One region of the Orenia sp. genome, then DNA from elsewhere that is predicted to be linked to it. Evidence: riboswitches for the same ligand, from Rfam matches in the RefSeq annotation. Region 1 holds a riboswitch; the other holds the start of a gene.
The links. Region 1 has a riboswitch for cyclic di-GMP ahead of ACTCDL_RS03240 (bacteriohemerythrin). Riboswitches for the same ligand answer to the same signal wherever they lie in the genome.
Positions count from the first base shown of each region.

Region 2: linked by a shared signal. The riboswitch ahead of budA (acetolactate decarboxylase) and the one ahead of ACTCDL_RS03240 (bacteriohemerythrin) in region 1 are both predicted to bind cyclic di-GMP.

Region 1 covers NZ_JBSQYM010000016.1:9,866-20,874, forward strand. Annotated here, with positions in the region: gene ACTCDL_RS03225 (flotillin family protein) at 1-2,064, opposite strand, end outside; gene ACTCDL_RS03230 (hypothetical protein) at 2,176-2,829, opposite strand; gene ACTCDL_RS03235 (ATP-binding protein) at 3,419-4,228, opposite strand; gene ACTCDL_RS03240 (bacteriohemerythrin) at 4,418-4,849, opposite strand; cyclic di-GMP riboswitch class II at 4,915-4,998, opposite strand; gene ACTCDL_RS03245 (cation transporter) at 5,200-5,421, shown strand; partial or broken gene ACTCDL_RS03250 (UvrB/UvrC motif-containing protein) at 5,526-5,666, opposite strand; partial or broken gene ACTCDL_RS03255 (UvrB/UvrC motif-containing protein) at 5,712-5,774, opposite strand; partial or broken gene ACTCDL_RS03260 (UvrB/UvrC motif-containing protein) at 5,826-5,891, opposite strand; gene uvrB (excinuclease ABC subunit UvrB) at 5,939-7,918, opposite strand; gene ACTCDL_RS03270 (divergent polysaccharide deacetylase family protein) at 8,253-9,425, opposite strand; gene ACTCDL_RS03275 (S41 family peptidase) at 9,441-10,619, opposite strand.
Region 2 covers NZ_JBSQYM010000010.1:13,980-24,988, reverse strand. Annotated here, with positions in the region: gene ACTCDL_RS02385 (ribonucleoside triphosphate reductase) at 1-2,282, shown strand, start outside; gene ACTCDL_RS02380 (anaerobic ribonucleoside-triphosphate reductase activating protein) at 2,298-2,990, shown strand; gene nrdD (anaerobic ribonucleoside-triphosphate reductase) at 3,009-3,152, shown strand; gene ACTCDL_RS02370 (methyl-accepting chemotaxis protein) at 3,371-5,227, opposite strand; gene dctP (TRAP transporter substrate-binding protein DctP) at 5,320-6,390, opposite strand; gene budA (acetolactate decarboxylase) at 6,481-7,275, opposite strand; cyclic di-GMP riboswitch class I at 7,428-7,517, opposite strand; gene ACTCDL_RS02355 (ATP-dependent 6-phosphofructokinase) at 8,097-9,068, opposite strand; gene ACTCDL_RS02350 (NupC/NupG family nucleoside CNT transporter) at 9,541-10,731, opposite strand; gene ACTCDL_RS02345 (XapX domain-containing protein) at 10,967-11,009, opposite strand, start outside.

The DNA of each region.
Region 1 (11,009 bases):
CCCAATTATCGATTTTATTGGATCATTCTCTACTCCAAGCTCTTTAGCTTTGTCCAAAATTCTACTAATAACTGTATTTGGAGTACCATTAGAACTGTCCATATACTTCATTATAGCATTGGAAATTGTAAGGTTCTTGATAGCTTCAGAATCTACATTAAAGCTATCAATTAAAGTCTTTAATTGCTTTTGGAAATTATCTATATCACCACTAAAAAATGTATCCTTTACATCTGTTAAAACATTAGAGTTGTTGACTAATCTATCAACTTGCTTTCCAGTACTGATCGAATTTATTAGCTTATCAAAGAAGATAGAATCTCCACCAACAATATCAACATTAGCATTCTTCAAGCCATCTCTCATTATTTCTGCCTGTGCTCTGGCTATCTCGGCTTGAATGCTGATCTCTGCTAATTCTACCTCTTTATCTTTATTCAGCTTTAATTTAAACTCTTCATGCTCTTTTCCTACAGCATCTAATTTCTTCATTGCTTCTGCTTTCTTATTGATTCCTTCTGCCTCTGCTAATGCCTTCTCTCTAGTTACTTGAGCTTCTGATTCACCTTTAATCTTAATTGCTTTAGCTTCTGCTGCTGCTTGCATCTCTTCAACCTTAGCTTTTGAAGCACCGTCTGCTTCAAAGGCTTCTGCTTGTGCCTTCATTACTCTAGAGTCAGAGATTCCTTGTACAGAAGCTTCCTCAGCCTTGGCATCTGCCATGATCTTGATAGATTCAGCCTTTTTATGGGAGGTCTTTAATTCAGTATCTGCCATGATAACCTCTTTCTCAGCTAATTCTTGAGCACTTCTCTTCTCTGCTTCCGCAAGTTTGATCTTATCAATTGCTTTAACCTCGGCATCACTTTCAGCCTTTGTAACACTTACCGTCTTCTCTCTATTAGCCTGAGCTATCTCTCTAGTATCTTTTATCTTCTCTTCCTCTTCAGCTACCGATTTCTCTACTATTACCCTCTCTCTGACTACCTCTTGCATACTCTTCTTCTCTTTTTCTAAATCCTTCTCCTTGGCTATCTCCGCTAGTGAAACTATCTTTTCTCTCTCTGTTCTCTCTATCTCAGTCTCTTTTTGTGCTCTTTCTTGCTCTACAGACTCCGTTCCCTCTTTAGCTATTCTAGCAATAATAATCTGTCTATCTTTATTCTCTTCAGCAATTGAAATTTCTTCATCTGTCTTAATTCTTGTTCTTTCTGCCTTTAAGCGTTCTTCTTCCTCTACAATCTTTATCTGAGAATTTTCTCTTGATTTCAGATTAGCTATTTCTCTTTTTTGCTTCTCTTCTGCTTCAGCCTGTTGTCTTTGAAGCTCTAATACGGCTTCTCTAGCACTTACATCCTGTTTTACAATCGTTTTCTCTTTATTTCGTTTAACTTCATTGGCTCTGATTGCTTGCTCAGCAGTTAATTCAATAATCTTTTTAATACCTTCTGAGTCAAGTACATTATTCTCATCTAAATTTGCTATATTTGTCTGTTCTAAATAATCAATCGCAGCATCATCTAAGACATAACCATTCAAGTCAGTTCCTATAACTTGAAGAATCTCTTCCTTGAAAGTATCTCTTTCAGTATAAAGCTGAGTAAACTCAAACTTCTTACCAACTGTCTTTAAAGCCTCAGAAAATTTAGCATCAAAAAACTCCATTAAAGTATTAGTATCAGAAGCTTTTTTAGTCCCCAAAGCTTTAGCTACCCTTAATACATCCTTTTCAGTATGATTTACCCTTACAAAAAAAGCAACCTTAATATCAGCTCTTAAATTATCCTTACATACTAAGCCAGCCTTACCACTTCTTTCAATCTCTACTCTTTTAATCGATACATCCATCAATTCACAATGGTGTAAGATTGGGATAATCCAAGTTCCAGTAAAGGAGACCTTCGACCCTCCAATTCCATTCTTAACAATAGCAGTTCCTTGATCAACCTTCTTATAAAATAGTGTCAATAATATAGGAAATCCTATAAATATAAGAAAAGCAACTCCTGCCACTACATACAATATCATTTCTAACATTCCCATATCCAAAATTCCAATTTCCAATTAATATTCCTCCTTAAATTATCTTTTTATATAAAAGAAGCTTTATACTTCTTTATATACAATATTCTCATATATAGCTTATGTAAGTTTCTATAAACTTATAGTCGATAACTATAGTTGCTCTCTTACAATATAAATATCTTTCTTATTATCTTTAGAGATTACAATTGCTCGACTTCCTCTTATAATACTCTCACCCAATGATTTTACATTTATTATAATAGGATAGTCATCGACTATAATCTCAGCTTGGGCAATATTTGCTGAACTTAAATTAGATTTTAAGATACAACTCTGTCCAATAATTTCAATATCACTTCTATCTTCCATAGAACTAAAAAACTTCTTTAAAGGTTCTGTCAGCCCTTTAGTTATAAAAGCTGAGATTATACAGTTTAGTATAAATGCTAAGAGCCCCCAAATAGATCTTGGAGAAATATTGCTATAATACAGCAACATACTCAAAACCCATAATAGAAGAAAGAAAATAGTCCCATAAATTATAATAGGTACAGAACCAAGATTTAAAAATTTCAATATCCGCAGAAAGTAATATCTGATTGGACCAATCTCTAATCTTGGGTCTTCTGTCTCAACTCCACCATCAAAGTACATATTAGACGAGAAATCTATATCTAAGTCAAATTCAATAACATCAAAAGAAAAGATCCCCAATATTATTAAAACCCAGTAGCTCATTACCATAATTAAAAAAACTGTAGCTAAGATATTAATCCCAGTAAAAGCAAATTGAATATATTCCATAATCTCTCCTTTCTATAGATAAGTAAGATTCTAAGTATAAGATTGAGCTTGAGGAAAACATAAAATATTATTTTAATACTTTACTTATATTTAAACTTAGACTTAAGCTTATCTTCAAAATCATATCTATATTTTTTAATTTAAGTCAACACCTATACTACAAAAGGTTCCTTTTATTGTATATAATTTTATCAAAGGACTTATATTGTCTTTTTATTACTTTTTTAATCTATCATGTAAATTTTTAGATGTCAAGTGTTCTCTCTCTTTTTCAAAATAATTGACAGAGAGAACTTAAAATTTTTAATTTATTTATCTTAAATCATCTTCTCATCTCAAAGAACTCAGCAACCTTTAATTATACCTCCTATATTTTTCGATTATGAAACAAAATAAAAACTGACTATTAAAATAGTCAGTTTAACCATGAAGATTCTAGCAAATTGTATATCTATTCCTAAAGCTCCTCCAATAATAAAAAGAACATTATTAGTTAGGTTGCTAATCTCCTTTCAAACAAAAACAAATATAATTATATCTCAAAGCAAAAACAGGCTTCTCAGCCTGTTTAAGAATACAATTTATTGAATTATTTAAGCTCTCCATTAATTCCAATAGTTACAATCTCAACCTCTATATCTACACCAGATCTTTTAACTGCTTCCTCTGTAATTCTAACCATTCCACCACAGCAAGGCACTTCCATTCTAGCTACAGTAATACTCTTTAAATCATTATTAGCAATAATTGTTGCCAATTTATCTACATAAGCATCACCATCATCTAGCTTTGGACAGCCAATTGCCACTGCCTTTCCTTTTAATAACTTACGATGATAATCTCCATAAGCAAAAGGTACACAATCTGCTGTGATCAATAGATCAGCATTCTTAAAGTATGGTGCAAAAGGTGATAATAAGCTAATCTGTACTGGCCATTGTTGTAATGTTGATTGAACCTCTATATCAGAATCCCCATTATTATCATTTTTCTTCAAGCTCTTAGCTTGGCTTCCTGGACAGCCACCACTAGGTTTTTTCATTACTCTCATTCTACTTCCAGGGCAGCCTCCACCATGATTATGCTTAGGAGCTTCTTCCTTAGCTTCATGTACCTCCTGAGCCTTCATCATCTCTTCAACTGCCTCATCACCTCTTAAAGTTCTAACATGCTCTGCTGTTGCATCCAAGTCAAACTCTTTAGCCTCTCGCTCTTCAATTACCAATGCTCCAGTAGGACATTCCCCAATACAGTCACCAAATCCATCACAGAAGCTCTCATTGACCAACTTAGCCTTACCATTAACTATTTGTAAAGCTCCTTCATGACATCCAGTTACACATAATCCACATCCATTACATTTATCCTCATCAATCGTAATAATTTGTCTTTTAGCCATTTAAATCTCCCCCTTGTAATTTTATTTATATAAAGACCTCAGCCATTAAACTCTAGCTCTTAGCTTAATTAAATTATAATCTCTTTCTTATCTTAGTTCTGTGAATTCGGTCACACAGGGAAGAATTTAAGAAATAACCTTATTAATTTTTATTTTAAATTAATAAGATTCTCAAATAGATAATCTAATTTAAATAGCATCCTCATCATAATTTAAAAATATAAGTTGGTCTTCATTTTTGGTATGCTTTATCCATCTATTAATTAAATCCTCTTTTAAATTGCTTATAAATAATTTAAGTAAAAAGAGATCAGAGCTATCATGTACTAATTCCCAGTATTTCCTCTTTAACCCCTCTAACTCATCTCTTAACTTTTGATGTGTCTGCTTATGTTCAGCATAAGCAGAGTAATTAATCTTCTTTTGAATTGCCTCTTCCTCAGAAAAATGGGTTTCTACATAATCAGTTAGAAAATATAAGAGATTTTCTAAGTTTTCTTTTAAATCATCAATTCCTCCATCTAATTCTTGTAAAAATTTATTTATCGTCTTTAAAAATACCCGATGATGAATATCAATTTCTGGATATCCAAGCTCTAACTCACTACTCCACTTAATCATTTTATCACCCCTTCTCTATTTAAAACTTAAATTATAATCAAAAAAATAAAACCCTATATTATAAATATAATATAGGGTGGGTTCACCATTAACTCCATATAACCCAAGGTGACCAGATATAGGTTATACTTCACAGTTCCTTAATAATTTCACATTATCCAATTCTCTTTATTCTATTTAGACTATAACTATAACAATTCCTGCTTTTTAATTGAATTTTAATCTATTTTTAAGCGCTTTTTAATTAAGCCTTTATCAATTTATACTAATTAGAAATCTAGTTATCCCTTTAAATTCAAAATTAAAATATCGGTTATACTAAGGATAACTAGTTAAGAGGAGGTGCTAAAATGAAAAAGAAGTTATACATTGATGGTTCCTTTGATGAAGAATCTACCGATAAAATTAAGACTCAGTTACAGGAAATAGATAGTATTAAATTTGTTAATATTAATGCTAAGGAAAAAAGTGTAACTGCAACACTGAGAACCCAGATGAAAGATGAAGACATAAAGGAAGCTATAGAACGAATTGGTGATTATAATGTCGATAAAATACATGATTTAGATTAAATATTTCTACAAAAATATAAATCAAATTATTTTTTGCCACGAATCTCACCAATCTACATGAATAATTCAAAAGATTTTATTTATAAACTAATTTCTTTAATATCTTATTCGTGTTTAATTAGTGCTAATTCGTGGCTAACTTTATTTTTTATAATAATTTTTAATATATATCTATAAAACCTATAAATTCTTAATTCCTCAATCTCGTCTCTAATTTGAGCTGCTAGTTCAAACTCAAGGTTCTTTCTCCGAGTTTTTAAAAATCAAAAAACTCTCCGTGCTATCAAATTTTATATCTTATTTCTTAGCTCTTCTATCTCATCCCTGATTTGTGCTGCCAACTCAAATTCTAGATTAACCCTCTGAGTCTTAAACCCCCAAGACTCTTCGTAAGAGTGCTATCATCATAATTTAGAACGTAACTCTTCAATTTCATCTCTAATCTGAGCTGCTAGTTCAAACTCAAGGTCCTTCCTACGAGTTTTTAAAAATCCAAAACTCTCCGTGCTATCAAAATTTACAGTTTATCTCTCAATTCCTCTATCTCATCCCTTATTTGAGCTGCTAACTCAAATTCTAGATTTGCCGCTGCTTCCTCCATCTCTTCTTCTAAGTCAGCAATCTCTCTTAAGATTTCTGCCTCTGACATCTCCTTTAGCTCCTCTTCATCAACCTTGTACTCTTCTCTTGTTTCAGCAATCATATCTACAGGACGGAGTACCTCTCTAACCTCTTTTTTAATGGTCTGGGGTATAATCCCATGCTCCTTATTAAACTCCATCTGCACTTTACGGCGACGATTGGTCTCACCAATTGCTTCTTTCATCGAATCGGTCATCTTATCAGCATACATGATTACCTTACCATTGGCATTACGAGCAGCTCGTCCAATTGTCTGGATTAAGGAACGATTAGAGCGTAGAAATCCTTCTTTATCAGCATCAAGGATTGCTACTAAAGATACTTCGGGAATATCCAGTCCTTCTCTCAACAGATTGATTCCTACTAAAACATCAAATTTACCTAAACGTAAATCTCTAATAATTTCTAACCTTTCAATAGTATCTATATCAGAATGAAGGTATCTAACCTTAATCCCTGCTCGCTCCAGATAAGCAGTCAAATCCTCTGCCATCTTCTTGGTTAAGGTGGTTACTAAAATCCTTTCACCAATATCTATTACCTGATGAATCTCATCTAATAAATTATCAATCTGATTCTTGATAGATCTGACTTCAACCTCGGGATCTATCAATCCAGTTGGGCGAACAATCTGCTCTACAACCTGTTGACTATGGTCTAATTCATAAGCAGCTGGTGTAGCAGAGATATAGATAGCCTGATTGATTAAGCTCTCAAATTCATCAAATTGCAAAGGTCTATTATCCAAAGCTGAAGGCAATCTAAAACCATACTCTACCAGCTTCTCCTTTCTAGAGCGGTCACCAGCATACATTCCTCCAATTTGGGGAATTGTCTTATGGGATTCATCGATTACTAATAGAAAATCATCAGGAAAATAATCAATCAAGGTCTGAGGGCGACTTCCTTCTGCTCGCCCTTCTAAAAGGCGAGAATAGTTCTCTATCCCTGAACAGAAACCAACCTCAGCCAACATCTCCATATCATATTTGGTCCTCTCTTCTAATCTTTGAGCCTCTAATAACTTACCTTGACCTCTTAGATAATCAAGTCTCTTCTCTAACTCCTCTTCAATCTCCTTTAAAGCCCGCTCTATCTTATCCTCTGGTGTAACAAAGTGGCTGGCTGGATAAATGGTCAGCTCATCTAGTGTACCTAAAATCTCTCCAGTTAGAGTATTTATCTCTCTAATCTGATCTATCTCATCACCAAATAGCTCTACTCGATATGCCTTATCTTCATAAGCAGGAATTATCTCAATTACATCACCATTGACCCTAAAGGTTCCTCGTGCAAAGTCAATCTGATTTCTCTTATACTGAATGCCTATCAGCTCTCTGATGATATCACTACGATCCTTAATCATCCCACGCTCTAAATGGCAGGTCAAATCTAAGTAGTCTGCCGGATTACCCAATCCATAGATACAGGATACACTAGCCACGATAATCACATCTTCTCGTTCAAATAGAGAACTGGTTGCTGCCAATCTCATCTTATCAACCTCTTCATTGATAGAAGAATCCTTCTCTATATATGTATCGGTCTGGGGAACATAGGCCTCTGGCTGATAATAATCATAATAACTGACAAAATAACCAACCTTATTCTCAGGAAAGAACTCAATAAACTCACTACATAATTGAGCAGCCAAGGTCTTATTATGGGCAATTACTAGGGTAGGCTTCTGTACCTTCTCAATTACATTTGCTACAGTAAAAGTCTTACCCGATCCAGTTACCCCTAATAAGGTCTGTTCCTTCATCCCAGCTTTTATCCCTTTAGTCAAGCTTTCAATTGCTGCTGGCTGATCCCCTTTTGGAGAGTAGTCAGAGACTAATTTAAATTTAGACATGATCTTCACCCCACCTTTTTATAATGATTAATCTATAATAAGATAACACAATAGAAAGATATTACGACACTTTTAAATATCAGTGTGAGTGGGTGTGTGAGTGTGAGTAAACCCCAATATAAAGGCACTTCACACACACTCACACTGATAACTTACACTAATACGAAAGTGTCCCAATATACCTATTATCTATCATTACACATATCTCATATTATAATTAATATAATGTAGCTAAAAAAGCACCCACAAATGTAGGTGCCCTAACTTCTTAAACTTCTAATCTTGCTGCTTTGATTCATCACTTGTCACTCATCACTCATTACTCTTCACTGTTTTATTTAACTAATTCAGATACATAAACCAGCTTAACTCCCATTTCTTCAATAGTAGGAATCATCTCTTGAATTGCTAAGGCAGTATTCATCCGGATATGCCCAATAATTACTAACTCCTTCTTCTTTAAGGCTACTTTAGCTAAACGAAGTAGCATCTTCTCAACAGCCTCTTTCTCATCAACATTATCTATAAAAAGATAGTTTGCTGCTGTTGGAACACCATACTCTTGAGCGGTCTCGAACCCAACTGACTTATGAGAGGTACTGCTATCTACATAAAACAACTCTCTTTCTCTTAATACATTCATAATCTCTGTCATGACATGACTATCAGCTGAAGCCTTAGACCCCATATGGTGATTGACTCCCAATACATCAGGTAAACTAGCTAAGTTCTTCTCTAGAATCTCTTTAATCTCTTCACTACTCATAGTGGTATAAATAGCTCCTTTACCAGGGTTGACCTCAGGATTCATTGGCTCTAGTGGCTGATGTAAAGTCATCTCAAAGCCTGCTTCTTTAATTAATTTAGCATCCTTTTGAGAATGAGGTCTGAAAGGTAACACAGCCATAGTCAGAGGTCGATTGATGCTCAGCATCTCTTCAGTCCCTTTACGATTAAAACCCCAGTCATCTAGTATAATTGCTAACTTCGCCTTAGGCTTGGCTTGAACTAATTTAAGTTGATGGGTAACTATCTTCTCACCTGTAGACTGGGGTTTAAAAGCAAGTTTGATATTTAACACTTGCTTTTTCTCTTCTACCCAATCTACCTCTACTATCGCAAACTCTTCCTCTAGTCTATGCACTATTTTATCTTTAGTAGTCTCTAATAATTTGAGCTTATTTCCAAAGAGAGGGATTTCTAGCTCACGATAATTATAAGTCCAAGTAAAGTGATAATCATCAACCTTTCTCTCCCTCTTCTCTGTCGATGCTTGAACAATAAACTCTTCATCATTTAATCCTAAATCTTCTAACAGACTATCTATATAATTATTATAGTCATCTATTGTTTTGCTATAATCTACCTCTATAGTTTGATTTACTGGTTCTTGACCCATTGTTTCTTCATCTTGATTGACCACTGGCTTAGTATCTTGGCTACAAGATGTAAGTAAGAATAATAGAGTCAAACTGACAAAAATGACTAATATCTTGTCTCTACTCATTAGAAAAAGTCCTCTCTAATTTAATTTATCCTCTAATATCTTAATTGCTTCATCTAGTTGTTCGTCTGCTTTAGTATCAGGATTATATTTAACCTCTACATCAGGTTCAATCCCTTGATGATGAATAAATCTATTCTTTGGAGTATAATATTTGGCAGTAGTCAATTTAACAGCGGAACCATCAGATAATGGAACTACACTCTGTACTACACCTTTACCAAAGGTCTTCTCTCCTACAATAACTCCCCGTTCATCATCCTGAATAGCTCCAGTTACAATCTCAGAGGCACTGGCACTTCCTCCATTTACAAGAATTACTAATGGTGCATCTGTTGCTGTAATTTCATTAGAGACAGGAATAGATGTCTTCTCACCTTGGCGTTCTTTAACATGAACAACATAGCCCTTATCAATAAAGTTACTTGCTACCTTAGCAGCCTCACTTAATAATCCACCTGGATTATTTCTTAAATCGAGAATATAAGCTTGGGCTCCTTCTTTATGTAGCTCTTCAATCTTAGTAGCAATCTCTTCTCCTACCCCATCAATAAATTGAGCTAACCGAATATAGCCAATCTTATCTGTCTTCATCTCAGATTCAACATAAGAAAGCTCTATCTCTTCTCGAACAATATCTACATCAAATTCTTTAGGCTCCTTAGCAGATTCTTCTTCTGATACTTTTCTCTTAATAGTTAAAGTTACTTTTGTACTAGGCTTACCCTTCATCATTCCTACAGCCTCTTCCATCGGCATATTCTTAGTCGATACACCATCAATGGCCATAATCATATCTCCACCTTGTAAACCAGCCCGCTCTCCTGGAGTATCTGTGATTGGAGAAACTACAGTCAATTGCTTATCCTTCATCGTAATAACTATTCCAATACCACCATACTTACCGTCAAACTCTTCTTGCATATTCTGAAAATCCCGTGGTGGTAGATAGACAGTATAAGGGTCATCCAAACTCTCCAACATCCCATCAATAGCACCGGTTAATAAAGTATCTATATCTGTTTCTTCAACATAACTTCTTTTAACTAAATCCACAATTACAAATAGCTTTTTAAACATATTAAGTTCACTTACTTGGTTTGCTTGGGCTTTATGAAAGAATAACCCTACAGATCCTGCAGTAACTAACATGAATAATATTAAAATTATTCCAAGTGTTCTATTTCTCTTAAACATATATTTTCCTACCTTCCTACTTGGTTTATTACATTTAATTCTACCATTTATTTTGAACTTTCGCAAACAATCTACCTATAATAAAGCTATATATTATAGCTAATTGTGGATGATTTTAATTCACTATATAAAAAGTAATATTATATCATATTTATTCTAAAGTCATAAAAGTTTAGTAAAAGATATTATCACACCTCACCCCTTAATCACCCTCTGGTCTAATGAGAGGGAAAACTAACTAATAAATACTTATAGTAGTGAGGCTTTAATTATTAATTTTTTGGTGTTCTATATACTATCAACTTATTTATTGTTCAATTTCTTAATACTTTATGATATAGGAAAAAAGCAACCTAGTTCACAGAAAAATAGTCTGTAGCATAAGTTACT
Region 2 (11,009 bases), on a different contig from region 1:
TGACCTATAATGAGGTTAAACAAGCTATGCAAGAGTTTATCTTTAACTTAAATGTACCTACTAGAGTAGGTTTCCAAACACCTTTTACAAATATCACTATGGATTTGGTTTGTCCAGGGATTATAGCTGATGAGCCAGTAATTATCGGTGGAGAGGCTCAAGATAAGACTTATAAAGAGTTCCAAACAGAGATGGATATGTTAAATAAGGCCTTTGCTGAAATCATGTTAGAAGGTGATTCTAAGGGTAGAGTATTCAGCTTCCCTATTCCAACTTACAATATCACCAAAGATTTTGATTGGGATAATGAGATTTTAGAGCCAGTTTGGGAGATGACTGCTAAATATGGTATTCCATATTTCAGTAACTTCGTCAACTCTGATATGAAGCCTGATGATGTTAGAAGTATGTGCCCAATTGCCGGTACGGAGAGGGTTTTAATTAGAACAGAAAATAATCTAAGATATTCTACTATTAATCATTCTTATTATGATTTAAAAGATAAAGAAGTAGAAATTTATTCTGACGGTAAGTTTGTAAGAGGTAAGTTTAATAAATGGGATAACCAAGAAATGATTGAAGTTAAATTAGTTAATGGTCACAAAGTTAAAATGACTAAAACCCACTTAAATTACGTTATTAAAGAGAAAGATGGAGAAATTATTGAATTAACCGGTAAACAATTACAGCCAGATTATTATCTACCTTATAGTTTAAAAGAATATGAAGGTCAAGGTGGAAACTTTGACTTAGGATTCTTTGTAGGTGCTTACGCTGGAGATGGTAGTTTCGATGGAGATAATTGTGTAATATTCTCTTTAGGAGAAGGAGATAAAAAAAATACATTGCTAGAATTGCAACGAATTGCCACAAAATATTTTGGAGCTAATAACTCTATAACAGAATATGATAACACTAAATTAGTTACATTGAAAATCTATTCCAAAGCAGCAGTTGGATTATGCAAGGATTTTATTGCTAATAAGCAAAGAGATAAAAGATATAAGGCAAAATTATTTGATATGAGCAAAGCATTTAGAGAAGGTGTGTTGGCAGGACATTTAGCAACAGATGGTGGTAATAGAAATAGAATTTATACCTCATCTAAAAGAATGGTCGAATCTATTAATATGCTTGCAGCTACTTTAGGTACAACTACAAGTATCTATGAAGATAATAGAGAAGGCAGATATAGTAAACACACTAATTATGCCGTGTTAGTATATAAATTAAATAGAGATAGTTACGGAGATATTTGGTTTAAGCAGAATGATAAATTATGGGTTAAAATTGATTCTATTGAAAATACTACAGGTGATACTGGTTACTGCTTTGAAGTAGAAGATGATGAACCAATGTTCACTATCGGTACAACTGGTCTACTAACTCATAATTGCAGACTTAGACTTGACAACACTGAGCTTAGAAAACGTGGTGGAGGATTATTTGGTGCTAACCCGATGACAGGAAGTATCGGTGTTGTAACTTTAAATATGCCACGTATTGGTTATCTAGCTGAAGATGAAGATGATTTCATCAAACGTACTTATGCTTTAATGGATTTAGCCCAAGAGAGCTTAGAAATTAAAAGAAAGATATTAGAGAGATTGACTGATAAAGGATTATATCCTTATAGTAAGTTCTATCTGCGTAATGTTAAGATGCGTTTTGATGAGTACTGGAAGAACCACTTTAATACTATCGGATTAAATGGTATGAATGAAGCTGTAATCAACTTTATGGGCAAAGATATTACTCACCCAGAAGCTAGAGACTTCTCTATTAGAATAATGGATGCTATGCGTAATAAGCTAGTAGAGTATCAAGAGGATACTGGCAATATCTATAACTTAGAGGCCACTCCTGCTGAAGGTACCTCTTATCGTTTTGCTAATTTGGATAAGAAGAAGTTTGCTAATGATATCATCTGTGCCAATGAGGATAGAGTCAGAGCTGAAGGTGCAGACCCATACTATACTAACTCAACACAATTACCTGTAGGTTATACCGATGATATCTTTGAAAGTTTAGAGCTACAGGATGAATTGCAGAAGAGATATACTGGCGGAACCGTCGTTCATGGTTTCTTAGGTGAAAGGATGCCATCTATTCAATCGGTGAAGAAGCTAGTTAAGAATATCGCTGACAATTTTGAGTTGCCATACTACTCCATTACTCCAACCTTTAGTGTCTGCCCTGTTCATGGGTATTTAGATGGAGAGCATGAATATTGCCCTAAATGTGATGCTGAAATGGAGTTTGAAGAAGAACAGAGTGCTTAGAAAGGTTGTTTTAAGATGAAGATAGCTGGTTTGCAACGGACAAGTTTAATCGATTATCCTGAGCATATTGCTACTGTAGTTTTTACTCAAGGATGTAACTATAGATGCCCTTATTGTCATAATTCATCATTGATTGCTAATAGCTCAGAGAGTTCTTCTTATCTCTCTTTAGAAGATTTCTGGAGCTTTATTAAAAAGAGAAAAAAATTAATCGATGGAATCTCTATTACTGGAGGAGAGCCAACTCTACAAGCAGGGCTGATAGACTTTATCAAAGAGATTAAAGCTAGAGGATTAAAGGTTAAGCTTGATACAAACGGAAGTAACCCTGATATTCTGACAGAATTACTTGCAGAGAATTTAGTAGATTATATCGCAATGGATATCAAATCATCTCTGCAAAGCTACTCTGCAGTAGCTGGAGAGTGTAGTCTAGATAAAGTTAAAGCAAGTATCGAATTAATTAAAAGGTCAGAGATAGATTATGAGTTTAGAACTACAGTAGTCCCTACCCTACATACAGAACAAGATTTTAAAGGTATTGGGGAGTTAATCGCTGGAGCAGAACGTTATTATATTCAAAACTTTAGACCAGTCAATACTTTGGATAAAAAGCTAGAGGAGCTAAGCTCCTTCCCCCCTGATAGATTAGAGAAATTTAAAGAGATAGTTTCTCCTTATGTAGCTAAAGTAGAGATTCGTAATTAAAAGGAGGTGACACAGGATATGGAAAATAGAAAACGTCAAAAATGTGAGATTTATTCTCGTGTAGTTGGTTTCTTAACACCTGTAAGTCAGTGGAACAAAGGTAAGAAAGAAGAGTGGGTAGACAGAAAGACCTACGATAAAGCATTAAAAGAAGCTAAATAAATTCAAAAAAGCAAGTTGGAGTTAAAACTCCAACTTGCTTTTTTTATATAAAGTAAGTTCTTAGTTTCAGAGGGATTTTTTTATCTCCCTCTGAAACTTATGTCCACAGGATGACCTAAGGCCCTAGAACCATAGTGTCTCTTATCTCCTACTTAATAGAGGTGTGGATTTTAGAGACACTTAGGTGTCGGATAAATATCAAACTACTTATCTTTTATCTAAACTTCAAATTTATCAACCAATTCATGTAACTTCTGAGCCATATTAGCCAGCTCTTGTGAAGAGTAGGTAACCTCTGCAGACATATTACTGATATCATCAGTAACATTTATGATTTCTTGACTATTATCTGCTAAACTCTGACTAGAAGCAGCAGTCTTTTCAAGATGAGTAAATGTACTTTCACTAGAATATTCGATTTCTTTAAAGATATTGCCTGCACTTTCTATAATCTCTTGTCCATCTTTAGTCTTTGATTCAACCTGATTAATAGCTTTTAAGGCAGATTTAGACTTACCTTTAATCTCTACTACTAAATTGGAAATCTCTGATGTTGCATTATTAGTCTCTACTGCTAACTCTCTAATCTCATCTGCTACTACTGCAAAGCCTCGTCCATACTCTCCAGCTCTCGCTGCTTCAATAGATGCATTAAGTGCTAATAGATTGGTCTGTTCAGCTATATTATTGATTAAATCAATAATCTTTTCGATCATCTGTGAATCATTATCTAGCTGATTAATCACCTCTACAGTCTCCCCTACCACTTGATTGATCTCTTTGATACTAACTACTGCATTTTTGATATTACTACTTCCTATTTCAGTTTTAGAACTGGCCTCTTTAGAAAAAGAGGTGACCTCTTGCACACTACTAGAGATTTGCTGTATACTTGTTGAGATTTCTGATATAAGTTGTCTAGTATTCTCAATAGTCGCATTACCTTCTTGACTAGAAGCAGATAGCTCTTCACTAGTTGATGAAATATCACTAGCTGCTTCTAAAACATCGATTACAATCTTCTTTAAGTTATCAACCATAGAGTTAAATTCTATTGCCAATTGTCCTATCTCATCATTACGTTTAGAATCAATACTTACTTGCAAATTCCCCTGAGCAACTTTCTTCATAACCTTAATTAATTCAGAGATAAAATCTAATAAATACTTCTTGATAAAGATAGAAATAAATATAGCCACTAAAATTAATACAATAATATCTACTATTAAAATTTGTCTACCAATCTTGTTCTTACTTTCATAAACTTTATCAACTGAATTCTGGGCAAATATAACCCCATCAATTACAGGTAATGATACATAAGAAGCTATGACTTCTTTATCTTTAAAAGAATACTCTACACTTCCCCTTTTATTACTCTTAACAGTGTTCATATCTATAATTTGACCTAAATCATAGCTCTTTTCAATCATCTCTTTATCTGGATGAGCAATGACCTCATTATTCTTATTAGCAACATACACATAACTAGAATCAGTTGAGCTGGCAATTACCATACTCTGTACAGGAGTCAACAACATATCTATGCCCAAAGCTCCTATAAAATCACCATTATCATTAATTACAGGGGCTACTAAAGTAATTACTGGCTTCTTAAGCTCTTTATCTAAATGAAGATCACTCCACATAATATCTTTGTTATTTTTAATCTTTTGATACCAAGGCTTATCATTAATGTTGATCTCTTCATCTTCAGGATAAAAATAATTTTGACCAAAGCTTGTACTAAGATACAACCTTACAAAATAAGGATAATCATCTTTTAAATTCTCAAATAGCTCTCTGACTGCCCATTCATTTGCATACTTAACAGAATCTTGGCGGGAAATCAGTTTTATTATCTCTTCTTTTCTATAGAAAAAGGACTCAATTTGATTCTTTAATCCATCTGCTTTCTCTTCATTCTTTTCTTGAGCTAATTTAGTCAACTCCTTTGATACAGAGTTATTGACTATTAACCCTAAGATTAAAAATGAAATTACCAAGATAACAACTATAGTACCTACAGCTTTAAAGGATAGATTATTCTTTAAATTTACTCCCTTTAATTTCATAATGTTACATTCCCCTCCTTTTATTATCTAAATACTAGATAAGAGGTTTCTTTCTATAGCTAACAATGAAAGAAACCTCTTATTGTCAATAATTATTTACCTGCTAAATCTTTTAATAAAATTTGATATAACTCTTCTCCAATTATCTTTCTCCATTTAGTTCTTACTGGCTCTGTCTTAGCTTTGAATGCTTTATATTGTGCAGCAGATAGGATATTAACCTTCATTCCTTTGCTCTCAATAAATTTTATAGGGTCTTCAAAAGAAAATATACCTTCTTCATTATTCTCTTTTAAATAATTCAATGCAGTACCATCATCAAGACCCATCCTTGCTAACATCTGTTCATATTCTAAAGCTTCTTTAGCAGATTGCTCAATAATATCTTGGGTTTTACTATCAAAACTCTCCCAAACATCTTTATTAATACCAATCACTAATGGATCAAATAGATAATTCCATAAGGTAATATGATTATGATAGTTCCAAATTTCAACTGGTATCTCTACACCCAATAATGGATTTTCTTGACCATCAACTACACCTTGCTTAAACCCATTGATTGCTGACCCCCAAGGCATACTTACTGGTCTTGCCCCTAAAGCATTGTAAGTATCAAAAAAGATAGGTGTCCCAACTACTCTAACTCTAAGTCCTCTCAAATCATCAGGACTTGTAATTGCTCTTTTACTATTAGTAATTTGACGAAATCCATTTTCTCCCCAACCAAATGCCTTAACACCCTTTTTTTCTAATAAATTTAAAATATATTCTCCAGTTTTACCACTATAAACGGCATCAATCTGGTCATAGCCTTGATACATAAAAGGTAGAGAAAAGACATTTAGCTCCTTGACCTGAGATGACCAGTTAATAGTAGAAGATATAGCCATATCTATCTGTCCTTGCTGTAACATTGCAAATTCATTTGTCTGCTTTCCTGCAAAGAGCTTCCCACCAAAATAAGGTTTAATATTCACCTTTCCTGCTGTTCTCTCTTCTACTAGCTCAACAAACCTTTCTGCCCCAGCTCCCCAAGGAAACCCTGGTCCAACAACTACACTAAGCTTATATTCTTCTTTAAATTCAGCGGCAGACCCTACTGAAGTATTAACAAATAGCATTAATGTTAAGACCAATAAAATTAGTAATTTCTTCTTCAATTTACCTTCCCCCTTAAAATCTCTTTTATAGAATTTAAAAATAAGCTCCCCCCTTTAAGAGAGGAAGCTTATTTAATTTAGAGTTAAACTCTACTCTTCAACATCTCCTAAATCCTCACCTGATTCTTCATTTAGCTTTATCTTTCTAAATGAATTACTATGAGGTAAGATTAATTGGAAACCTGATGAATAGTCAATTTGAACTTCTCCACGCTTTAACTGACATTCAAGTAAATGTCCTCCACCTGTACGGTCTTCATTAATGAAATGTAGGTGAAATTTAGGAACATTAATTCCATTAACATAGTATGGAGACCAAAAACCAACTAATGTTCCCTTGGTATTATAAAAATCAAAGGTTGGTTGCGTAGCAGCTATTTTAGCCAACTTTGGATATGGCTTGCTCTGTTTAGGCACACTACGAGTCTTTACATGTTTAAATTCTCCTTCAATCTTAATAGCATAGAATATATTCTCACTTGGCAACAATTCTGTTAACTCTTTTTTAAGCTCCTCAAGATCCTTTACTCCCTTAAATACAGCACTTTTATCTTCATCAAAATATGTAGTTACAGCAAAAGGAGTTTTAACATTGTCTGAAACTGCTTTTACCTCTCCAGTAGATTTGACTTGATAAGCTACACCATCTAAAATAACCATCTCTCCATCTAAGTTATGGAACGTTCCCAGACCAAAGTTACCATGATCTAACAATTGACCAATTGTCATATTTCCATCATATAATCCTTGTAATAAAGCATCGATTGTTGAAATTTGAAATAAAGTATCTTGCCCCTCAATCTGAGCATAAGCAGTTAAACTTAAACCAATTATTAATAAAAAACTTACTACTAAATAAATACTACTTTTTTTGATAATCTTCATAACTATCCCCTCTCTGCATATAAGTTTTTAAATGATTATTTAACAATCTATTAACTATACTGAAGATTATTTTTCAGCATAGCAAAAAAATAAATAGTCCTATCCCTCTAAATGAAAGGAATAGAACTGCTTACTTTTCTATTCACTATTCTTGCGGTAGTCTGACGATCTTAGTACAAAATTGTACCTTAGACTCAAAAACTTTGCGACCTTATCTTTCAATAAGTGTGCTATTTCAGGAATAATAAAGACATATTATATTTTTATACCAAAAATGACAACTAAAAGAATCAAATGATTATATTTCTTATATTATGTTAAAATTATACCATGTATAATATACCAAATCAAGTTAATAAACTAATTTAATGGTTTAAATTTTATTCAAGTAATTATTTCCTTAACTCTTTGAAAAATTTATATTATCTAATAGAGAATCGGTTTTAATAAGATGTTTTCACCAAAAATTAAATAAGATGGTTCCTCTGAACTAGAAACCATCTTAAACTTACTCAAAACTTTAGTTCTATATAGAACATGAAAAAGAATTTAAATTAATTTAGCAACGCCCTGAGGTAATCTATCCGAAGAAGTACTCTTGGAGTGGGAATTAATGCGAATCACACAAATTAGGATATTAATAGATTAAATTAAAGATTTAAAAGCTCTTGATTTCAATTCGCGTCAATTCGTAAGATTCGTTGCAAAAAATTATTTGAACTTGTTAGTATTACTATAACTGTTAATATGAAATCTTTATCGGTTTCTATATATACGATAAATATAGTGTTAGATATTCTACTGTCTTCTTTCTGTTAATTTTAATAACAGATCATCTTAGTCAACTCATAATTTTTATCATTGAAGCTCTTCTGCTGACTATTGACAACCTCTAAATCTACTGCCTCTACCACATTATTTCTAACCCCTACCATCTTGGCATTCTCTCCTTTGACCAGTTGATTGACCGCCTCTGCTCCCAACTTACTTGCCAAAACCCGATCGAAGACTGTCGGACGTCCTCCTCGTTGCTGATGACCCAACAAGGTCTCCCTTACTTTGAATCCTAATCTCATCTCTAACTCTCTGCTAATATCATCGACCTTACCTACACCTTCAGCCATCAAAATAATCCCATAATTCTTACCGATTTCAAACTTTCTCTTTAAATTATCAGTAATCTCATCATAGTCTACTTCTTGCTCAGGAATTAATAGTCCATCTACACTTCCTGCCAGAGCAGAGGTCATTGCAATCTCTCCTGAATGACGCCCCATCACCTCAATTACAAAAACTCGAGGTGTATCACCAACTAAGGAGGTGGCAGTATCTAAAATTCTATCAACTGTCTCGGTAACGATATTACAAGCAGTATCAAAACCAATAGCATAATCTGTTCCTGCAATATCATTATCAATGGTTCCAGGTACACCTATTACCTTCACCCCTGCATCTACTAACTTTTGTGCCCCCTTCATCGAACCATTACCACCGATCACCACCAATCCATCTAGTTCTAGGCTTTTGATATTAGCTAATGCCCTCTTAAAACCTTCCTTACTTTGAAACTCCTTAGTTCTGCCGGTCTTAATAATCGTACCACCATAGCTAATAATCTCTTCTACATCTAATATTTCTAACCTTCTATACCTCTTCTCTAGAAGTCCAATATAGCCAGCTTCAATCCCTAAGACCTCTAAATTATAATATGTACCAGCTTTAACCACAGCTCGCAAGGTAGCATTCATCCCTGGAGCATCACCACCACTTGTTAACACACCAATTCTTTGCATAAGGCACCTCCTGAATTTAATTTCACCTTTATCTATTTTTTTATGCTTAATCTTTGATTTAAAGCAAAAACTTAAGAAGGATAATGCGACACTTTTGTGTCTTAGTTGACAGTTAAGGTCTTTAAAAACGAAAAGAATTATTGTTTGAACGAAGCAAAAATTGAGATAGAATTTAGAGTATTATAAAGTTTTAATTAGAGAGATAATAATTGATAATCCTTATCATTTTGATTGCGTAGTAAGTTTTAATTCTTTTCTAGACCTTTTGCTTACTTTTGGGGCAATGCTAAAAGTAAGGCGCCCTTAGGCGCGCCCCGTAGGAAGTAGTCTTGGGCTGCAACCTAAGATTTTATTTACTTTCTTAAAGTAAAATTATCGCAATATACTCATATTGTAAAACCTAAAGCAATTTACTTATAGTCTCTTATTAAAAAGAGAACGGCTCCCACCGTTCCCTTCATACTCTATTCTATTACATTAAAACTCCCGCAATTGTAGCAGTCATATAAGTTGCTAAAGAACCTGCTACCAATGCTCTAATTCCTAATTGTGCTAATTCTCCTCTTCTCTCTGGTGCTAAACTCCCTAATCCACCAATTTGAATAGCAATTGAGGAGAAGTTAGAGAATCCACATAGGGCAAAGGTCGCAATTAATTGAGATTTATGGGATAATACCCCTTCTTTAATCATTTCTGATAATTGAGTATATGCTACAAACTCATTTAATGCCATCTTCTGTCCCAATAAGCTTCCTACTTCAGTAATTTCACCTACAGGAACACCCATTACCAAGGATAATGGTGCAAAGATATAACCTAAAATTTGTTCTAAGCTCGTACCAAGATAACTTAATGGATAGTTAATCAAAGCAATAATTGATACAAAAGCCAGTAACATAGCAGCTACATTCAAGGCTAATTTCAAACCTTCACTTGCCCCTTCAGCAGCAGCATCGATTACATTAGCATTATTTACTTCAATATCTACCTTCATCTCTCCAGAAGTAACTGATTCTTTAGTCTCTGGTACAACAATCTTGGCCATCATCAAAGCAGCTGGAGCTGACATGATACTAGCAGCTAATAGATATCCAGCATCAATACCCATTCCAATATATCCTGCCATTACACCACCAGCTACAGTAGCCATACCACCTGACATTAAAGCCATTAGCTCTGAACGAGTCATATTTGGTACGAATCTCTTAACTACTAATGGTGCTTCAGTCTGTCCAACAAAGACATTTGCTGCTGCAGATAATGATTCTGCACCACTTAAGTTCATTACCTTCTTCATAATCTTAGCCATAAATTCTACTACCCTTTGAATAGCACCTAGATAATATAATACAGACATAAGTGCTGAGAAAAAGATAATTGTAGGGATAACAGAGAGTGCAAAACTAAAACCTGTACTCATCAAAGAACCAAATAAGAACTCAGCACCCTTTGTTGAGAATCCTAAAATTGTAGCAATAAAATCACTTAATTTTTGAAAGGCTACCTTCCCGATAGGTAACTTCAAAATTGTAAAAGCAAATACTAACTGTAATAATAAACCACCGATTACTGGACGAATATCAATCTTCTTTCTATCCTCAGAAATCAAATAAGCAATTCCAATTAAAACAAACATACCAACTATACCAATTAACTTTGACATATTAAAAGCCCCCTTAATTTATAATCTGAATTGTAATTAGAGGCTTATTAATAGTTATTGATTATTAGACGCCAACTTATTGAGTTTGATATACAGGTCTATAATTAAAATAAAGACTACCAATACAATAACTATTACCTTATCAGACGTCTAACTTATTAAGATATACCCTTCTATTAAAACAAAATTTTACTAGTCTTTAATTTATATTCTTATAATATTATTTTTTAGTCTTCTAAAATAAGCTTTTACTCAATACTAAACCTAAATAGACACCT